Regions from separate parts of the Paenibacillus sp. GCM10027626 genome, predicted to be linked through region 3. Evidence: riboswitches for the same ligand, from Rfam matches in the RefSeq annotation. Region 3 holds a riboswitch; each other region holds the start of a gene.
The links. A riboswitch is a leader RNA that binds a small molecule or an ion and turns the genes downstream of it on or off. The one in region 3 is predicted to bind cyclic di-GMP.

Region 1 (7,341 bases), on a different contig from region 3:
GCGGTTATTCCATGCCCATGCTTTTAATTGCTGCGCATATTTATCGGCAACCTCTTGAGAACCGTCTGCCACTACGATAAACGACATGCCTGCGTAAGGAACGTCACTGTACGGAAAGCCGCCTGCAACAGTAACCTTCAATACTTGCGGATCAGCCTCGATCGCTGCCGCTTCATCCATCAATTCCTTCATCGCCCCTTCGCTGGTCAGCATCGCTTGGGGTACAACAACCATTCCAGGAGCGCTCCATGCCAGCACAGGCTTAACCTCACCCCGTATGGCGGCTGCCAGCATGTTGACTGCATCGATGGCACGCTCATAGGCATCGATATGCGGATACGTATCGTAGCACGAGTATATGTCAGCGGCTTCCACCATTTCTGGGGTAATATTGGCATGCAAATCAAGTGTAACAGCAATCGGTACATTACTGCCAAATCTGTTGCGCACAGTACGAATCAGCCTGCCCTCTACATCAAAGCAGGACTCGGCAACCATCGCGCCATGCAAAATCATGACGATACCGTCCGCGTCCGCCGCGATCGAATCAACCAGCTCACGTTCCAGCGCATCAAGCGTCTCGGAGGTTACCATCCCTGACGGAGTGGTGTACGTATAGAGACCAGGGACGAGCTCCAACCCATCTTTTTGGGTCGCATCGATCACGCCGCCCATCGACGTTCTCGTGCCGGTATAACGCTCTAAAAAAGCATCGCCAGCGTGCCAATCCGCTTTAAAATCTGCAAGTGTCGTCCTGCCAGGAGCAAATGTATTCGTCTCATGAAGAATGCCGCAGACAGCAATCCGCACTTTATTATTAGCCATCTTACGTTCCATCATAACTGCCTCCCAATATGTAAAGTACGATTGAAATCATCGTATCACAGTGAATGGTTTTACATCAAGATATTTATTTTCAAAATAGAAAAACCCAAATCGTTTATGATTTGGGTGAATTTAATACCATGCTTCCAATGCTATACTAGTACAAAATTTCATTTGATTGCATACAATTACTAACTTTTAGCCACAGCAGCCTGCTTTGCTACCCTTTTGTACGTTTCGACCAGCTTACAGCTTTGCGCGTTCGCTCCAGCGACTGAATGGCTTCCTGCGCTTGTCCGGCCGCAATGCCGACAAATAAAATATCAATAATGTTCATTTGCGCAATTCGCGATGCCATCGCGCCGCTGCGAATGCTTTTTTCCAGCGAGCTGACGAACAAGCGAATATCGGCCAATTCTGCTACCGGATTGTTCCCGAACTTCGTTAGCGATATAATCGCCGCCCCATTTTCTTTGGCAATTTCGAGCGAGCGAATCGTTTCCTCCGTCTGTCCGGAGTACGAAATCCCCAGTACAGCATCCTCCTTGTTCAAATTTGCCGCAATGACAGCCTGCATATCAAAGCTGTAAGCCGATTCGCACCAGCGGTTAATCCGGGTAAGCTTGAACTTAAAATCTTCGGCAATGATCGCCGAAGCCCCAATGCCGAATACCGCAATCTTGCGTGCCGAACGCAAAACCTGAATCGCCTGCTCCATCTCTTTAATGGAAGAAATCATTTGCGTATCCTGAATCGATTTGATGTTATTGCGCGAGATCGAAGCGATCAAATTAGGTATCGAATCATCAAACTGGATATCCTGATATTCATCGGCATTCGAATCTGCCGCATCTGATAGCGCCAGATCAGCGGCAATTTTTAGCTTCAGCTCTTGAAACCCTTTGCACTGCATCGAACGGGACAACCGCACCAATGTCGATTCGCTGACATTCGCCAGCTTCGCCAAGCTTTGAACAGATAAATTAACGATGCTTTTCGGGTGATCGAGAATATATCGCGCTGCCTTTTTTTCCATTGCCGTTAATAACGGAAAAGCCTCTTCCATACGAATTAATAAACCGCTCACTACAGACACCTCATTTACTAATCATAGCCATAATTTATTATGGCCCAAAGAATCTATACAGGTCAATAAAAGTCCACAAAAAGAAACGGCTGACGCCGTCCTTGGCGCGAAGCAAGTTTCTTTCCTTAGAAATATAAGCTGTGTATAAGGTAAAACTTTTACTTTCTTATATTTTAAAAAACACGCAAAAGCTGCCTCGTTCAAAGCCTAAACGATCGGCAGCTCTATACATAAAAAATATTTTAGTGCTCTGGTGTTTGCGTTATTTCATTAGAAGCTCTTCCGCCTAGACGCGTGTTTTTTGGCTGTGAAGCGTCAGGTTTTGCCGCTGGCTCAGCTGAATCCTCTGTTAAGAAGGTATCAGCCTCCGCTTTCGGGGCGTCTTCGGGAGTCTGCGACGCTTTTTTCTTTTGCCTTCTCTTTTTTAATAGAATATAAATAATGAGGAAAGGCACAGCAATAACAAAAATATAAATGGATACACCTTTCACCATATGTTCTGCTGTGCGGCCGTAAAAGTAAAACAGCAAACCTATGACATAAAATTTTACAGCACGGCCAACAGCTGCATAAGCAAGCAAACGCCATAGCGGGAAATTCAAACAGCCCGACATTATGGTAAACACTTTAAAAGGTATCGGAGTAAAGGAGCCTATAAGAATTGCCGTCTCCCCGTTTTTTTTAAACATCTCCGTGGCGGAATCCACCCAGGAGCGCTTAAGGATTTTGTACAGCACCGTATTGCCGACTTTTTTACCGATCAAATAGCCAAAAGGGGTGCCTAAAAGGCACGCAATATAACCGACCGTAGCAAGCCAAAGTGCAGTGGACGGGTTGGCAAGACTTAAAGAAACTTGAAGAAAAAATGCCGGAATCGGCACGATAATGGCATCAGCGAAAGAGTGAATAAACAGCCCCCATGCGCCAAAATCCATCAGAAAGTCCGTTATCTTCTGAATCATATAGTTACTCCTATCCACAGCAAATACACTGTTTCCGGGAGCGGCTAAACCTTACAAATCCGTCTGAACATCTGCTCCCTCTTATAAACCAAACCAGTGGACATGGATTATGTTGCGCCGCTTTCGGGTTTGATTTAAATATAACATAAAATACGCGCAATTAAAAACTCCAGGCGCCCATAATCCTAGTAAGATCATGCCATTTGCGCCATCAAAATTAAAAAGCCATAATGCTCTTGTACGAATACAAGAACATTATGGCTGACAAATCTTGTCGGCTTAACGGAATGGCGCTGTAACTGTACGACCGATATCTTGAATCAGTACGCCGATATCATTGGCAAAATTGCGAACAGGGTGTCCATCCAGCGGCCTTATATTACTGCCGCCAAACGACCTTCCAGTCATGCCATCCAGCGACCTTCCAGTCGTGCCAGTCGTTCCAGTTGTTCCAGTTGTTCCAGTTGTTCCAGTCGTTCCATCCGTTGAACTCATTTGATGTTTCATGTTCGTGATGCGTGTGTGAAGCTTTTTGTCGGTTGTAATGTGCACCTTGTAGCCGGCATCACGCTTTTCCAGTGTACGCTTGACTTGTCGCGCTACAGCAGCGCCGTTTTGACCGGGTTTGACCTCAAGACCTACTACTGCATCACGTCCGTGAACGATAACAGTGGCTTTGCTTACACCTTTTACAGCCTTGGCTTGGGTTGCCATTCTGTCGGCAACGGCGGAATTATTCTGATGACCGGTAACTCCTCTTCCTGGGGCCGGAGACGTCATACCGTCATAATTATAAGCCCGTGGAGATGGAGTCGTCACGTGGTCATAATTATAAGTCCGCGGACCTGGAGTTGTTGGAGTTGGAGTTGTCATGCGGTCATAGGTATGAGCCCGCGGAGTAACGCCATACATATTTGTTCGGACACCATCTTTATAAATGCGGTTATCTGTCGTCGTACGGTATTGATTTGTTCTAACGCCGTCAGTTGTTCTTTTACCGCATCCTGTTGCCGTTACTGTTGTCGCCAAAGCAACCGACAGCAGCAGTACACCATAAGTTTTTTTGTTCATCATTATGATGATTCACCTCCTGCAGCTTAGAATGAGCATCTGACCGCCCTCTCATGCTAGGTAATATTACGCAATGTTGGTCACTTCGCACTAATATTTTTCCGGCCGGGAGGACATGCTATGAAGAAGAATCACAAACATTACCAGGAGGAATCCAATAATGAGGAAGTCATTAAGTAAAACGGTGCGCCTATTCAGCTGCGGCAGCTTGTTAATGCTGGGTGTCATCAGTTCCATCTCACCTGCTGCATTTGCCAGCTCCACAGCTCACAAACCGATCGCTGTGACCATCATTAATAGCGAAGGCAAGGAGATTGGAACGGCGACAATTGTGCAGCAGAAAAATGCGGTCCAAATCAACATAAAAGCGGAAAAACTGCCGCCTGGTTTGCATGGTTTTCATATTCATGAAACCGGTCTGTGTGAAAAGCCAGATTTCAAGTCAGCTGGCGAGCATCTGAATCTGACCCACAAGCATCATGGATTTAATAATCCGAAAGGCTTTCATACCGGCGATCTACCCAATCTTCTCGTTCAAAAGGACGGGACAGTAGAAGCCACCATCGAAAGCAAGGTGTTTACTTTGAACGATTTGCAAAAACCAGGCGGCACCGCCTTAGTTATTCACGAGAAGCAGGATGATTACGTAACCGATCCGTCAGGCAATTCCGGCAATCGAATCGCTTGCGGGGTTATCCAAAAAAAACAATGACAAAAAGGGAGTCCTGTCAGCAACTTGCAAGCTACAGGACTCCCACTTGTATTCATTAATATTGCTTTTCCACTTTGTAATTCTTGTCATCCTTGATCATTGGCAATGCTTTTTTTGTATTTTTCAAACCGGCATCGATCGTTGTATCAATTGTAACCCATTTTCCGTCCATTAACACTTCGTTCCAGGCATGGTACACATCTACATATGTTGTTTTTCCCATTGTCATTTTGGCGGGAATATCTACCGCGCGCAGCATGGCTGCAAATAACGCCGCATAACCATAGCAGATGTCTTTGCCATCCTTGAGTGTCCGGTCAATTTGCGGCAAATAATCGGTTGTCACTGTCTTGGCCAGTGTATTATCGTAAGCGATGTTGTTAATAATAAAATCATGGATCGCTTTCACTTTCTCCGCGTCTGTCTTTTTCCCTTTAATCAGTTCGTTTGCTTTGACAATCGCCTGGTTCTGAGCGTCCCATTCAATATTTTGTACCGTATTCAAGTATACGACATTCTGATCAGCCAGGTTCAGCTTCACTGTATCTTTGCCAATAACTTTATACTGATTTCCGTTTACCTGCTCCAGCAGTGTAACCGTATAGTCTCCGTTGCCCATTTGCAGCGGGAACCGCTCTTCCTTCACTCCGTTACGCACCGTGTAGGTGTAGGTTCCAGCGCCTTTTGCAATCATCAGCTTGATCTTGACTTTAGGTTCGGCATTGTAATGAACCGCTATAAGTCCTTTATTCAGTTCACCCTTGTCCAACCATGCAGCTTGTCCAGCGTTTGCCGCCGCTTGTACATTGCCGGCAGCACCAGCAACCGCAGCCAATAAAACAACAAACGCCATCAACGTCAGCATAAATTTACGCATATAAAAAAACTCCCTTCGGTAGCTGGCTGCCATCCTTGAGGGAAGGCCCTGTAGCTTTGCGTCCCTGCCTTTCGACAGGTTTGCCGTTATCGTGTAAAGTTTTTTTGCCATGCTATGAAATAAAAAAAGCTTGTTCATTTCGGTAGCTGGCTGCCATCCTTGAGGGAAGGCCCTGTAGCTTTGCGTCCCTGTCTTTCGACAGGTTTGCCATTATCGAGAATAGCTCACTTGGCGAGGATCAGCCTCGCTCCGATATTGCTTCCACCGCTTGTACCATTCATTGATGGTATGATGCACGTCAACCTCCAACTCGTCAGCTAACCGCGACTTTAACAAACGGTACTGCTCGTCCACCTTGGCACTTTCGCCCAATAAATCATAAAGCTTCATCAAGCCAAAGTAGCCCTCTTCTTCATACGGAAACAACTGCTGCATTCGCCCGTATACTCTGCTCGCCTTCATCTTCTGACCCTGATCAAGATACAGCTTAACCAAGGCGCTCATCAGCGTTATGCATTGCTGCCGCAGTCTCTCGCGCTCATGCTCAGCCCACAAATAGTCGTAGTCGGCCAAGTAATCGCCAGTGTACTGCTGCAAAATTTCCTCAAGCTCAATTACATCCTGCGAACTGCTGGAATCCAGCTGCCTGATGCTTTGCTCCCATATTTCAACATCTAATTCAACTGGTTGTCCAATCGTAAGAAGATAACCGGCTTCATGATTGCATCTCGTAATCGTCACCGATGTCAATCCTTCACTCTTCAACACCTTGCGAATATGATAGATTGTTGTATACATCTGCTGCATGGCCTTCGGTACATCCATCTCCGGCCAAAATAGCTCCATGATTGTTCCGTGATCGACTACAACATTGCGATGATGCAATAAATAAGCAAATAGCTCTTGCGCCTTGCTTGTCCGCCACTTAACTGCCCGTGGCTCCTGGCCTGGAAATTGAAAGCGCAGCGCCTTAAAGCAACATATGCTCGGCAACTTTGCTTCAGGAGTCTTCGCTTCTTGCCGCTTAACGCGCAGCCGCTGTACCGTCAGCCTTAGACGGTCCACGCGCACCGGCTTCACAATATAATCCAGCGCGTAAAGCTCAAAAGCGCGAACAGCGTAATGATCGTAGCCGGTTACAAATACAAGCTCGACATCCGGCAGCACTTCCTGAAGCAGCTCTCCCAGCTCAAGCCCGTTAATACCGGGCATATGAATGTCCAAGAAAACAACATCCGGCTTCAGAACACTTGCTTGCTCAATAACAACGCTTGGGATGGTATAAACACTTAAAACCTCAACCCCGCCAATGTCCTTCTCAAGCAGCTTCTTCAGCCTTGCAGCAGCTAGTCGTTCGTCATCAACTATGAAAGCTTTCATATCAAGGGTCCTTTTCCCATAGACTTAAGCATGGTAGATATTGTATTTCTATGACTCTAGTATATCACCTTATGTCGATTTTTCCTAGCCCGACTTCCAGAATTAAGTACATATTTCCTATGTCGTTTGTCGATATTTTGAACGATTGTAAATGAAGCTTTTAGGATGCTTTTCCCCCAAGCAGCTGCAACCAAACATCAGGCTCTAAGATTCCTCAATATTTTTTTAATTTCTTCCCTATGTTTATTTTCAGACGAAGGAAAAGCCCTTCATTTCGTCGAACTGAATAAGACATGACACCGCGAAAACCCGACTAAACCGCAAATAACGCATCCTGTGTCCGGGACACCTCTGAATTGGTCGGTATTCGACAAAATAGCGGATCGTGTGTCCACTTGGCTTAAAAAACACTTGACATTCTCCAACT
Region 2 (7,341 bases), on a different contig from region 3:
AAAATGACATAGAAGCCAACGATCGCCCCAGGCAGGACGTAAAGCAAAAAGTTGTTTTTCAGGCCCAAATTTTTCATCGTTAAATACCATGGAATAAGCCCGGCATTCAAGTAGAGCGAGATAATGACAAAACGGTAAAAGAATTTGCGCCAGACGAGCTCGTTCTTCGTCACGATATAAGCAAACAGACTGGAGCTGAACACGGTAACAATCGTACCGATGACGGCTCTTAGCACCGATATGACGAACGAGCTGTATATATCGGGCAATTTTAGCATCGCTTTATAGTTGTCGAAGTTGATGCCCCGGGGCAGGAAAACGAGCCCGCGCGACGCCTCGAGCGGATCGCTGATCGAGTAGATAAATATATAATAGAAAGGATAGACACAAGCAAAGGTGATAAGAGAAAGCAGCAGATAGTTGGCGATGTTGAAGCTGATATTCCAAAGTCCGGTTGGTTTGGTCATAAGTTGATTCCGATCCCCTTTCCGAAATGATTCTTTAAACAATCGACTGGCCTCTGACCCGTTTGGAAATGAAGTTGACGGTGAAAAGCAGGATGACACTGATCACAGTCTTGGACATGCCGATTGCGGTTGCATAGGCGTAATCGTTGGTGGCAATGCCGATCCGGTAAACGTAGTAGTCGAGCACCTCGATTTTTTCGGCAACGAGCGGATTATGGAACACAAAATACTGGTCGAACCCGTTGGAGAGCATGTTGCTGATGCTGAGCAGCAGCAAGACGATATAGGTCGGCATCAGACCGGGAACGGTTACATTCATAATCGTCTGAAAGCGCCCCGCGCCGTCAACCTTGGCGGCATCAAAAAGCTCCTGATCGATCCCGGCGATCGAGGCCAAATAAATAATCGCGCCCCAGCCGAGCCCTTTCCAGACCGCAACGGCAGTCTGAACGTACCAGACAGCCTCGCCATTGCCGAGAATATTCGTCGGTTCGCTAATGATGTGCAGCTTGATCAGCAATGTGTTGAACAATCCCTCGACTGAAAATACAGAGAAAAACAACGAGAAGACGATAAACCAGCTAATAAAATTCGGCAGTGTCGTTGTTGTCTGCACAATTTTTTGGAAGGTCTTATTTTTCACTTCCGACAGCAGGATGGCAAAGATGAGCGGCAGCGGCGAAGTGAGAAGGCCGAGAAAGCTCATGGCCAAGGTGTTTTTAAGCACATTAAGCAGTTCGCCCCCGTCGTTCAAAGTCAGCTCAAAAAATTTCAAGCCGACAAATGGTGTCTGGGAGAGGGGGATTCCCGGCTTGTAATCGAAAAAAACATATACCCAGCCAAACAACGGTAAATAGTTGAACAAAAAAACGAGCACGATAAACGGCAGCGCCATGAGAAGCAGGGACAGCTTGCTCTTTGTAATCACCGGTTTCTTTTGCATAGGCCAACTCCAAATTGTTTATTTTCCTGTTCGTTAGGATCAGTATAGAGGGCAGACCCGCCGGGAGAAATAAAATAAGCTACAAAATGATGCACTTTCTTATGATTGAAAGAAGAAATAGAAAGCGGGAATAGATTCGTGTCTACTCCCGGCTATCTTTTCTGTACTTTTTTTACGATTTTATTCCGCGTGCTCGATTTTGGGGAATTTCAGTGTAATGGTCGTTCCTTCTCCCGGGCTGCTGTCCGCCTCCAAGCGGTAGTGGGGGCCGAAGTGCAGTTGGATGCGCTTGTTCACATTTTGCAGACCAATGCCAAAAGTTGGACTGTCCGCACCGTCTAAAACATTTCGCAGCAAATGCAGCCGTTCCGCTGTCATGCCGCCCCCCGTATCGGAGACGGCAAGCGTGATTGTGCCTTCTTTTTCCGCCGCCGCGATGTGAATGCTGCCTGTATAATTTTTTGCTTCTATGCCGTGAATGATGGCATTTTCAACGATAGGCTGCAAAATAAAGCGAAGCACCTGACAATGCAAAATCGTTTCATTCAACTGCCACTCGATCTGGATGCCCCCGCCGTAGCGCATATTCATCAGCTTGACGTAGTTGTCGATATAGCCGGTTTCCTCGCGAAAGGTCCACATCAGATCCGAACGGTTAAAAATCGGTTTCAGCAAGCTGGCCAGCGTCGTCAAGCTCCCCGCAATGTTGTCCGCTTTAATGACAACCGCCATCCATTTGATCGTGTTCAAGGTGTTGTACAAAAAATGCGGCTGGATTTGGGACTGAAGCATCCGGATTTCCAGCTTTGCTTTTTGCTCTTCCGCCCGCCGATTCTCGTCGATCAGATTGCTGATGCTTTCGGACATGCGGTTGAAGCCTCTTGCCAGCATGCCGAGTTCATTGTTAGCGGTGCTGTTCAGCTTGATCCCCAGATTGCCTTTCTCCATCTCCAGCATGCCTTGCGACAGCTGTTTGAGCGGTTTGGTCAGCTTGCGAATCCAATAATACGAGATCAGCAGCGCCGCGGCGAGAGCAACGGTAATAATGCCGATCATCGTATAACGCAATGTCCAAATATCTTTGACAAATTCACTTATAGGCACAAGCTTGATGACGGTCCAGCCGGTATCGCCCAGCCGGTAGTAGACCGCTTGCATGTCTTCAGCCGAAAAGCTGCCGAAGGAGCCGGCGACCCGGTCCAGCAGCGAGTCCGGCACCTTTTGGCCGAGACGGGACGTATCGGTGTGGGAAATAATAATTCCCTTCTGATCGTAAATATACATTTCGCTTCCCGGCTCTCCGCTCAGCTTGTTATAAGTGGCGGCCAGCACCTGCTGATTCATATTGACGACAAGCGTACCGGCCTGATCGTTCTTCATGATCGATTTGACCCCGCGCATGGAAGATAAGAGGACAGGCAGCTCATCCTCGGGCCGATAAACATAATTTTGAAAATCCTTCGCCTTGGTTGCGCCCAGCCAGATCAAGCGGGGAAAGGCTTCCTGGGCCTGATTGTAAAGGGATGTAACATAGAACCAATGCTGTTTGGCGGCGTCTGTCAAGTAAACGGTGGCATGGGCATCGACGCCGACAACGGTGCCGAAATTCGTGAACAAATAAATGGATGAAATATGCTCATAGTTTTTCAAAATAATCGAGGTTCGTTCCATCACTTTATTGGTCAAATTGACGCTGTCCGCAGGGGAAGAGGTGCTGACATCCAGATACTCCTGAATGCCGGGATCGAGCAGAAACAATTTGGACACTTTGTCCACTTCCTGACGCGACGCTTCAACACTATTCTCCAGCTGCTGAAACAGCCGCAAGGTCGATTGCTCCGACCGCTTTTGCAAAATGTCCAACACGCCAAAGTAGATCATAACTGCGCTGACAACAAGCACGGCCATGCTCATGATCATAAAAGACAAGCTTAAACTTGTCCGCAGGCTGCCGTTACGCCTGCTCATCATTTTTCGCATCATCCTGTTCACCGTCTTTCGGCCAATCGGCGACCCACTGCCTGCGGAATTCCCGCGGGCTCATCCCGGTAAAGCGCTTGAACGCCCAGCTAAAATAACTCTGGTTGGCGAAGCCGATCCTGTCGGCCACTTCATAGGTTTTCATATACGTACTGAGCAGCAGTTCCTTGGCCTTCTCGATACGGTATTGCACTAAATAATCAGCATAGTTTTGCCGCATTTCTTTTTTGAACAGGCTGCTTATATAATTCGGGCTCATCTGGACGTGCTCTGCCAGCTCCGGCAGCGATAAATCGCGGTCATAGTGCATCTCGATATATTGGAGTACTTCGTTTATTTCTCTGCTGACAGCTCTTCGTTTGGCGTGATGCTTCGCAAGATCTGCCAAGTATTGCTCATAAATGGCGATTGATTGTTGCAAGGTATCCGCTTTCGATATTTGCTCGGCATAAGCGGTGAAAATTTCCGGAACATTGACATCGGTCAGATGCATGGAGGTAATCGGCCACAGCAGCCACTGCATAAACTGCTTCTGCACTTCTTCTTTGGAAGTGAGTAGGCCGGCTTGCAGGAATAGGTTAATCTTTTCGGTGAGCTTGCTTTTGTAATGTTCACTTACTTGCCATTTCTCCGGCAGGTAGAGCAACTGCTCCCGCAGCGCTGGAGCCAGCTGCAGCGGCATGTTCCCGTCCGCTCTAATATCGGCGCCATTGCCGTGAAAATATTTCCGCGCCAGCGCCTGGACGCTGAGCCGGTATTGCTGCTTTAGCGCATTCTCGCTACTGCCGATGCCACTAATCCCGAAGGAAACGGTAGCGTTAAAGTAAAGATCCATCACTTTGCGAATATGCTGCAGCATTTTGTGAAGCGTCTCCCAAGTTTGCTGCTCACTCGGCAGATCATGGAAGCTGGCCATAATCATATAGCGGCTTTCCTCGTCGTGAAACACTTCGCTGCGCGCATATCCGCTCAGCACCTCATCCAGGACGTTGAGCAACGACATGCGAGTCAATTCGCCTTTATAATCCTGAAAACGGTTTCGCAGGAGCGTGTATTGATCGATTTCCATGGCGCAGACGATGAGGCGGGACGGTTTGAGGCGCAACTCCATTCGCTCCGCAATGGAGAAAAACTCTTGATCCGTATAGCGATTGCGAAACAAGTAGTCTTTGAACAGATTTTCTTTGGCAACGCCATGCTCGATTCCTTGGGGCTTTGCAGCCGGACCTACAGAAGCGTTCAGCTCGGATTGAAGCCTGTGCAGCAAAGTTTCAATTTGCTCCGTAGTCATCTCCAGCTTGAGAATATAATCGCTGACTTGGTGCACTAACGCTTTGCGTACGAGGTCGAAATCTTCCAGACAGGTAAGAATAATGATTTTGGCAGGCCGCTCAAGCTCGCGTATACGTGCGATCAGCTCCATGCCGTCCATCACCGGCATTTTAATATCGGTAATGACAATATCAGGTGCCTCCCGCTGATACGTCTCCCATGCTTCCTGACCGTTGGAGACATCGGCAATTACCGCCATCTCATATTTGGCCCAGTCGATGGCTGTCTTCAAACCAACTCTTACAAGCATTTCATCCTCGGCAATCAGCACTTTATACATATGGGTGTGTCCACCTCCGTTCGTAATGGGTAATATTTAACTCTATTCTCGTTATGCCAGCAGCGTGTGTCAATAGCATAACAAAATGGACTGAACAAGGATGTAAAGGGATGTCAAGGGTTTGTATAGGTTGGGATGGTAGACTGGAAGTATATTCGGAAAATGCGAACTGTGTCGTGAGTGATACATACTAAAAGATGCCGGATTGCTATAGAAGGAGGGGGCAGAGAGGTCAGTAATTTGTTTAGAAAATGTATAGATTTGTCGAATATAATTAATTTTTAATTATCCCTTAAAAGGAATTTCAACAGAGAGTTTATTCCAAATGTTACATAAAATCTCGTGCGATAATAGCAAACCCGTTGAAAAGCGGGGACGCAAAGCTTAAGGGGCTAATGGATTTGCTGAAGACGCGAATGCCAATGCCAGCCAGCTGTCGAATACGACGGAAACCTCCGTCTAGCGTATGCGCTGTGATGGAGGTTTTTATTTCCAAGGAGGCCTTGGCATCTTTTATGGAGGTGATGATTAGGAGTTTCAGAAATCTCAGTATCACACTCGCATTGACCGGTTAAAGAGAGGAAAAAAGATGATTTAGAATTTGTAGTGAGAAGGAGGAAGGATAGATCGTGCATTTATCGAAAGTAAAAACTTGGAAAAAACAATTGGCGATGTTGCTTGCGTTCGTAGTTGCAATTGGAGGAGTACCTTCAGTATTTGCTCCAAAAACAGCAATGGCTGCTGACACAGCTCCTGAACTCATAGTAGACTATGAGTTTTCTGATCCGGGAAATGGGGGACTGCCGGCAGATAATAAAAAAGGTTCTACATTAACAGTGGTTGAAGGTGTTTATGGCGGTAAAACTTATGGCAATACGACAACTGAATATGGTACAGACAGTGCCGGGGACTACTGGAGGTGGACCTCCGATAAGCAAAGAGGCGGCGGTTTTACCCTAGACATTGACCCGAAAGGAAAAAGTATTGATAAAAGTTATTCGGTTGGAGTTCGTTTTTCTTATGACACTCTCAACAGCAGCTGGACTAAAATTATTGATTATAAAGATAAGACCAAGGATCAAGGGTTTTACTTTGACAGTGACAAAAAGTTGAAGTTTTTTGATGTTGGTACTAGTGGGAAAACATCAGTGCAACCAAAGCAAATTATCGATATTATAGCTACAAGAGATGCAACTACGAAAATGTTTACTGCTTATATGATCGTAGATGGTGAATTTCTTAAGGAAATAGAAGTTGATGACTCAAGTAACGGCGCAACGCCTATTGTAGTCAATAACAAGATTCGTTTCGGTTTCTTCCATGATGATTATATATCTGGTGGAGATGAGAAGACAACAGGCGGAAAAGTGTATTCCATCAAGTTCTGGGATGGGGCAATCACGCCAGCTGAGGTTCTGAAAGCTACAGCGGCCAAAGGCACTGAAGTTGGAACAACGACAGTATCGGTAACACCTGCTAGCGGCAGTAACTCCTATAAGGTGCTTGTTTCGGATAAGTTGCTCCCATTTCCGCTTCAAGGCGAGCAGGTTCCGGCAGGAGCTTCTGATTACAACTTAGGTGATGACATTCCAGATGTAGATGCAAATACCAATAAGTATGTAGGTATATATGAAGTTGATGAGAATGGTAATATCATCAGTTTTAAACAAATTACTTTAACAAACGATGATATAAAAATGCCAACACTGGAGATCGAAAAGCCAGCCGATACTAAAGTTTTCGAGAACAAACCTGAATTTACAGGTAAGACGGAAGCAGGCGTGCAGGTAACTGCTAAAATAAAAAACAAAAACGGTGAAATAATCGATGAACCACAGGTGAATGTAAACGATGACGGAACCTGGAGTTTCCTCCCAGGAAGTGAGCTGCCGGATGGTGACTACACGATTGAAGTAACCGCAGACAAAAATGGAAATTCGGTAACACAAACGAAGGATATAACGGTAGACGCCACGTTACCTAAACTGGAAATTGATAAACCAAGCGGCAACAAAGTGTATGTGCCTAATCCTGAGTTTGGGGGAAAAGCGGATCCAGAAGCGAAGGTGACAGTAACGCTCAAAGATCAAGACGGCAAGGTGATTGAAACCAAGGAAGTTCCGGTTAAGGAAGATGGAACATGGAACTTCACGCCGGAGAATGACTTGAAAGACGGCGCGTACACAGTTGAAGTGACTGCCGAGAAAGGTGGCAAGTCGAGAACGGAAACGAAGGACGTAACCGTCGACACAACAGTGCCGGCATTGGAAATCAACGAACCAAGTGGTAATACCGTAACGGTAGCAAAACCAGAGTTCAAAGGAAAAACAACCCCAGGA
Region 3 (7,341 bases):
CCTTAAGCTCGCTTTTGAAATGAACCTCTATCGATTGCTTGCCGGAGTTTTTGAACTCCACCTTATGCTTCGTGCCTTCACCAAGCTTGCTCTCGTCGAAATAACGATAGACGTAGAAGTCACCGGATAGCTCTGCTCCATCGGCAATGTACTCGTTGAAGATCCATGTCACTTTACCCTCAGGCGTGATGTCATAGGTGCCAATCTCGATGTCGGTTACGCCATCTTCGTCTTTCAACAATATGGGACCCTTCAATTTTTCCGTATTGTATTCCGGCTTAAAGTTCTCTGGCAGATAAAATTCGAAAGCATCACCTGGCTGGTAAGGATGGTCTGCTTTAAATTTCCAGATCAGGTTCACCTGTACAAGCGAGTTCAGATCAGGTCTGATACTCTCAATACTCTCCCATGTGTTAGGGCCCGTCTGCGTTTTGATTTGGATCGAAGTTATGATTTCCTTGCCCTCATATACCGAGTTGGTTACAGCAGGGGCTGCCATTGCCGCAGTCTGTTCATTTGTGCCATAAGTACTGTCAACAACACTAGTCACATTCCCAGCAGCTGTTCCCTCAGCACTAATGATCGAACCGGGATGAAGCAGGTTGATGATCAATACTAGTGCTAAGACAAATGAAAATATCTTTTTCATTTCTTTCATGACCTTTGCCTTTCACCTCTCTTGTTTTTACATGTTTGTGTCCTACACATGCTTCTCTCATTCTCTCTTTTTCGTCAATTTCGGTAGATTCTCCCTCCCTATTCACTACCAACCAGGCCTGTCCTTTTATAAGTAAGAAGGGGAACAGACCACCACGTTTTTTACATCATTTTCTAACTGACAATTATAGACACGGCGGCTGAACAATTACTGAACATTCTATTAAGCATTTATGAACAAGCACAAACAAAAAAACTGCCGGGTTCGACAGTTTCCTTGATTTTACTGCATGGCAGCGGATTCACTTTATACAAACTTGCCATTCTATGATGGGTTTGTTCAAATTGTTTGCAAAAACTCCACAATTGTCAACAGCCCTTTATCGAAGTTTTCCAGATGGAAATGCTCATTAGGCGCATGCAAATTCTCAGTAGGCAGGCCAAAGCCCATTAAGACAACGTCGGCAGATAGCTCGCGCGACAATGCTTCAACGATCGGAATTGATCCGCCATCTTTCGTAAATACGGGACGGACGCCATAAATACGCTCATACGCATTAGCAGCCTTTTGCAGGATTGGCAGCGAGGTATCGATTGTGAACGGATTTCCCTTCTCGCGCTGTACGACCGATACTTGCGCCCCCACAGGCGCATGATTTTCGATGTGGCGTGTAATTTTGTCCAATATATCCTGCGGATCTTGCTTGCCGACCAACCGGCAAGTAATTTTGGCATGCGCTTCGCAAGGAATGACCGTCTTCGTTCCCTCTCCTTGAAAGCCGCCATACATCCCGTTAATCTCCAAAGTCGGGCGCGCTCCGGTCTGCTCCACATATGTATAGCCGTCCTCACCGAACAATGCCGACAGGCCAAGCCTCTGCCTCAAAGCTTCCTCATCAGTCCCTTTGCGGGCCAGTTCAGCGCGCATTTCCGCCGTCAAGTCCGGGACGTCATCATAAAATCCGGCTACCGTAACCCGGCCTTGCTTATCATGCAAGCTGGCCAGCAGCTCGGCCATCGCATGGAGGGCATTGGGAACGCCGCCGCCATAAGTGCCGGAATGCAAATCTGTATTGGCCGTGCGCAGCGAAATATCCAACGAGCAAAGACCGCGCAACCCTGTGCAAATAGACGGACGGCCAGGCCCCAGCAGCTCCGTATCGGAAATGAGCACTGCATCTGCAGCCAGCAGCTCCCGATTGGCTCCCAGGAAATGATGCAGGTTGGCGCTCGAAATTTCTTCCTCGCCTTCAATACATACTTTAATATTAACCGGCAGCGACTGCTCCTGCGATAAAATCGCTTCAATGGCTTTCAGGTGCAAAAACAGCTGCCCTTTATCGTCCGTCGCCCCGCGGGCATACAGCTTGTTATCGCGTATTTCCGGTTCAAATGGCGGAGATTGCCACAAATGAAGCGGATCGACCGGCTGTACATCATAGTGGCCGTAGACCAGAATTGTCGGCTTGCCGGGAGCGTGCAAGTAATCGGCATATACGATAGGATGGCCAGCTGTCGGATGAATTTTAATATTTTCCAATCCCGCCCGCTCCAATGTTTGTACTAGCCACTCGGCAGCTCGATTGACATCCTCCTTATGCTCCGATAAGGCCGAAATGCTGGGGATCGCCAGCCACTCCTTCAATTCTGCGAGATGCTTCTCCCGGTTCCCGGCAAAATATGCAGCGTAATTCACATAACCCCTCCTTGACAAAATAATAAACCTATTCAAATCTTACCATGAAGACGAGCAGACCTCCAAATCGCCTTATGCGTGGCCGCGGCGTAGTCGAATGATGGGCTCGCTAGCCGAAAGCATGAACCAGACGCCTATTTTTGGTAGAATGGTAGTGTTTAACCGGAGCGGTCAGACTTGCCGTCCGCGGGGCTGCCCCTCATATCGATTATCGGCTTATTGCCGCTTAAGGAGAGGATGATAAAGCGATGTACCTTGTATCCAATAAATCGAACCCGGTTGCTTCCGAGGAGACAGAACGGATGGAACGGGAATGGAAGGTCAAATTTCCGGATGACTATATCCGGTTTCTCGCCCAATACGGGGAAGGCACCTACAAGGGCTGGTTGAATGTGCAGGCGCCCGACCCCGACGTGCTGCCGCCGTTCGTCGAATACGGCTTTTGGGAACACGACGAGACATGCCCGATTACAGAGGAACAAATCGGCCAATGCATCTCGATCGGAACGACCATAGACGGGGATTTTCTTGCCGTCCATCCGGATGTCGATGGCGTGCTCTGGCTGCCCAGACATTCGGAGCGCATTGCCGCCAAACCTGCCGCGGAGCCCGATTATACGGCCTTCCTGGATCGGATCTATTACGAAGCCTATGGGGATGCCGAGCATGTTCCAGCTTATTTCGAGCCGTGGAACGCTACGCGGCAGCATGCTTTTTTTCATTTCACGGCCGAGGGGGATCGCCGTCTTGCAATGCACGATCTGGGGCAGCGGTGCAAGGAACGGTTCGGGCCGGATCTTGTGATCGAGAACGAATATACTGGAATATTGTTTTTCCAATCCATGGGGGGCTACGTACGGTTTAATTATGCGTACGAGCGGGAAATCGCGGTTTTTTACGAACCTGATAGCGGGACGCTATTCGATGAGATGATGCAATTTCTCAAGCGGAATCATTGCCGGATACTGACTTGACTGAGAAGAAACGGCTGACGCGGTCCTTGGTGCGAGACAAGTTTCTTCCCTTAGAAATGTGTATAGGGTGAAACTTATAAATGCCATAAGATCGAAAAAAGCGAATCTGCATCCGTATGCTGATTCGCTTCTATAACATTATTCTTCTATTTTGGCGTGGACGATCAAACGATGAGTGGGATTAACAAGCGGGTCGCAGGTAATAAGCGTAAGAACCTTATCCTTATCATTACGATTAAGTACCGATACATCCTCCGGTTTTACCCTTGTTGTGTTGAACACGGTATAGACATATTCGTGGCCTTGCTTTTTGACGACAACCTGATCGCCTACAGCTACTTCATTCAGCCGATTAAAGAGCCTTCCTTTTTTGCGCATGCGGTGGCCGGCGATGGCAGCATTGCCTACTTCACCAAGCGGTGTCGTTTCTTTCATGTGTGCAGTCGCATGCCGCATATTCTCTTTAGTCGCTCCTTCAAGCACCGGGACCTTCAAATCAATCTTGGCGATTTCTAAGGTAGCGATTGGCACCGCCTCTTCATCGTCATCGTTCACCGCTACGGGCTCCGGCACCATCTCAGCCTCCGGCTCCGTCTGCTCTTCATCAAAAATATCGTCCAGTCCCCTGTAATGGGTCTGAACCTGAGGCGCAGCCTCTGTATCATAGGCAGCCATAACATCTTCCATTTCATCCAGCAGCCTGGCTTCCCGCCGCTCATCAATCCAATTCGTGATAGACGGATAGAGCATAACAATAATACCCGCAATAATGAGTAAAGCCGCAATTTTTCGCATCTTTATGCCTCTTTTCAAACCGAAAGAAGTAAAGGGAGCAGAGTCCCTTTACTTCTTTCTTTGATTCCACCTATTGCTGGCTGTTCTTCTTCAGCTTCCTGCCTCTTAGCAACAATAATCCAAGCGCAGACAATCCAAGGCCGCTCCAATAATAAGGAGTCGGGCTAGTTTCTCCGGTTTGAGGGAGCTTATCTACTGCGGCTACTTTATCTCCCAAGCCCGCTAGCGGGACGGCCTCTGTCTCAACAGAAACAGTTTCTTCTATTATAGCGGGTTCTTCCAAAAGTTCATCAGTCAGATCCGGCTTTTCAGCTCCATCTGCTTGGCCGCGCGGCACCTCTTCATCAACGATAGTCACTAATTCCCCTTCATCTGTCGGTTCGACAGGCACATTCGGGTTTTGCGGCGTCACCGGTTCTACAGGATCTATTGGATGATTAGGATCCGGCTTCGGACTCTCGGTACCTGGGTAAGGATTCCAAGGGTAGGGAGTCTCTGGATCAGGATCCGGATCCGGGTCTGGCTTCGGATTAGGCGTGCTTTCTTTTTGGTTTGTGAAAGTAAGCGAAACCTTTGGTGATTGGAGTGAAACCGAATGTTTCGTTCCATCCAATTGGTAGCCCTTTGGTGCGGCGGTTTCTTGAATAACATAATCATCATACTTCAAACCTTCGAATACTGCAGTGCCGTCTGCATCTGTTGTTTTCGAGGCGATAACAACCAGTTCCCCTTCAGTATTCTTGCGGCTCAAGGTGAAAGCAGCGCCTTCCAGTTTCCTATTTTGATCGTCGGCATCGACTTTAACGATTTCGATTTTGCCTTCCGGGTCTGGATCTGGCTTCGGATTCGGGATCTCCGGATCTTTTCCTTTCTTCTCCACGATCACTTCATTCGTAGGCACATTGCCCACATTGGCAATATTACTTACTTTCGCTCCCGGTTCCAGTCTGCTGAAATCGACTTTGTACTCAATTTTAGGTTGTTCGCCAGCTTTAATGCTTCGGTTATCATTAGTAACTGTCAGCTTGTGCTCAACCGGGTCATACGTATAGGAGAACTGATCTGTAACTACAATTGAATCTTCGATTAAATCAACGCGGCTGTCAATCAAATCCGTTACAACAATGGAGTTCTGCTTGAACTCGCCAAAGCTGTAGAACTGAATCGTATAATTAACAATTTGATCCGATCCTTGATCGCTGGACAGCAGTTCTTTGTCTGCCTTTTTAAGAACATTGATCGCTCCCGCAGTTTTACCGAGCTTTACGATTTCCGCTGTATACTCTTTTTCACCGTCAGCGGTGATTTTCGCGCTATTGTTATACTCTGGTTTTAGATCAACGATTTTCATTTCATATCTAATGAAGTAAGCCCGTTCGATATCGCCAAAATCAAAATGAATTTCATTATTGTTAACGCTCCAATGTGGCGGCTTCTTTAGTAGATTTTCCTCCTCATACGGGGAATCAACATAGAACTTCATACTATCCTCTACTAATTCAAGACCGGGCGGGATATAGTCCACGACCTTTACATTTTTCAAATCCTTCAGTGCACCGTTTACACGAATATAATATTCGATAGGTTTTCCCGGATCTGTTACGACACCGTTGTGATTTTCATCAAATCCTAGATTGCCGTTCCACTTTTCTATCAGATTTTCTTTAGGACCGCCGTTACCGGGATCAACAATCGTAACATCGAGCGTCGTAACCATATTTTTGATTGTTACCACAATCGGCAATGTCCCCGGCTCAGCCTTCCAGCTTAGCGTCGCCTCTAGCAGCATATACCCTTTAAGGCCTGACTGCATATTAGCACCGAAAGTGCAAGTTACCTCAGTTTGCGAAGTTTCTTCATTTTCCGTTATTGAGCAATCGCGAATATGCTCGGGCGGATACTTTGGCGTTACATCCTTTAATATAGAAGGCAACGTAAACGTTAACTGATCGCCTTCATTTATGGCCCCCACCTGTTTCGCTTCATATTCTACCTTTAATGCAATATACTCGCCGCGATTGAGCTCGTACACATTGGAGGTTACTGTATAATTAAATCCAGGATCCCCCGTTGCAATAGCAGATGACGGCGCTAGGATCAAGCTGCCGAACAGTCCCCAGAGCAACATAAAAGCTAATACTCCATAACTCTTACTCTTCAAAACTCGCACTAAATGAGCCAATTTCTCACCTCATTTACATATTATAAGTCTCTGCTCAGTTTTATGCTGTAGGTCAATAAAAAAGACTGCCACGATAAAATAATCATGGCAGTCGAACGGTCATAGCATTATACAATGCGTTAGACTCAGACTTTGCGTCCCACCCTTTCGAATGGTTTGCGATTTTCATGTTATATGTTATTTAACGATACAGCTATAAATTCCGGCAGAAGCTAGACTTGATTCCATTTTATCACAATCTTCCACACATTTGTTAAACACTTTTTTACTAATTTTATAGGTAAGATGGATTAGTTGTGCCGATATTACTTTATAGCCATAATTTTCACTGTCCCTAAGGCAAACCGACCATCCTCGCGGCGTTCCTCAATAGCAAAATCGACCCCCGGCTTGCCATTGCTCGGGTCAATGATTGCTGCGTTAACCGTATATGTGCCAGCGGCTAATGTTTTAGGCAGCGGTAGAGAAAAGACTGCTTTGCTTGTTCCGGGAAGCCATTTGCGAATATCCTGATCCGTGTTCATTTTTACTGCAATTGTTCCGTTCTGGTCTGAGAGTGAGAGCTCGAACGGCCATTCATAGTAAAACGGCGCCACACCCCGGTTTTTCACCTGCAATTCAATATTCAAACTCTGCCCGGCCTTGACAGTCTCCTCATGTGATTCTTCGGTGATGACAAAGCGATAACCAATCGTTTTCAAAAACCGGTCAATATTGCTCTGGTACTTTGTATCTTCCTCACGATAGGGCGCACTTGGCCCCAGCCACGAAACATGTGTCATGCGCGCTTGACGCAACGTTTCTTCAATTCTGCTGTCCTTCATAAAATTGGAATCGGGCATGAACTCGCCACCGCTCGGCGCTTTCGTCCAATAATTCAACATGGCAGGCTCCTTTTCCTTTGTCAGCCATGAAGTATAACCTTTCGTAGACCATTTGTAGAATTCATCGATCGTAGAGCGCTTATCGCCAAATGCATCATTATACAGTCCCATGCCATAAGCCACAGCGATCTCATGCGGGCGCCGCATCAGCAG

Region 1: it holds a riboswitch for cyclic di-GMP, as region 3 does, so the genes downstream of both, ACFQ0N_RS18250 (transglutaminase domain-containing protein) here and ACFQ0N_RS26325 (SpaA isopeptide-forming pilin-related protein) in region 3, are expected to answer to the same signal.
Region 2: it holds a riboswitch for cyclic di-GMP, as region 3 does, so the genes downstream of both, ACFQ0N_RS09160 (Ig-like domain-containing protein) here and ACFQ0N_RS26325 (SpaA isopeptide-forming pilin-related protein) in region 3, are expected to answer to the same signal.

The regions. Positions count from the first base shown of each region.
Region 1 is NZ_JBHTHC010000009.1:41,667-49,007, reverse strand. Features, by position in the region: gene ACFQ0N_RS18275 (M81 family metallopeptidase) at 1-840, opposite strand, end outside; gene ACFQ0N_RS18270 (MurR/RpiR family transcriptional regulator) at 1,046-1,912, opposite strand; gene ACFQ0N_RS18265 (YqaA family protein) at 2,155-2,874, opposite strand; gene ACFQ0N_RS18260 (YhcN/YlaJ family sporulation lipoprotein) at 3,154-3,945, opposite strand; gene ACFQ0N_RS18255 (superoxide dismutase family protein) at 4,106-4,657, shown strand; gene ACFQ0N_RS18250 (transglutaminase domain-containing protein) at 4,713-5,534, opposite strand; cyclic di-GMP riboswitch class I at 5,549-5,629, opposite strand; cyclic di-GMP riboswitch class I at 5,673-5,753, opposite strand; gene ACFQ0N_RS18245 (response regulator) at 5,745-6,914, opposite strand.
Region 2 is NZ_JBHTHC010000003.1:477,060-484,400, reverse strand. Features, by position in the region: gene ACFQ0N_RS09180 (carbohydrate ABC transporter permease) at 1-467, opposite strand, end outside; gene ACFQ0N_RS09175 (ABC transporter permease) at 502-1,410, opposite strand; gene ACFQ0N_RS09170 (cache domain-containing sensor histidine kinase) at 1,591-3,381, opposite strand; gene ACFQ0N_RS09165 (response regulator transcription factor) at 3,365-5,002, opposite strand; cyclic di-GMP riboswitch class I at 5,345-5,443, shown strand; gene ACFQ0N_RS09160 (Ig-like domain-containing protein) at 5,632-7,341, shown strand, end outside.
Region 3 is NZ_JBHTHC010000016.1:83,792-91,132, forward strand. Features, by position in the region: gene ACFQ0N_RS26305 (SpaA isopeptide-forming pilin-related protein) at 1-658, opposite strand, end outside; gene ACFQ0N_RS26310 (dipeptidase) at 998-2,353, opposite strand; gene ACFQ0N_RS26315 (SMI1/KNR4 family protein) at 2,602-3,327, shown strand; gene ACFQ0N_RS26320 (class D sortase) at 3,466-4,122, opposite strand; gene ACFQ0N_RS26325 (SpaA isopeptide-forming pilin-related protein) at 4,193-6,250, opposite strand; cyclic di-GMP riboswitch class I at 6,388-6,475, opposite strand; gene ACFQ0N_RS26330 (DUF4832 domain-containing protein) at 6,610-7,341, opposite strand, start outside.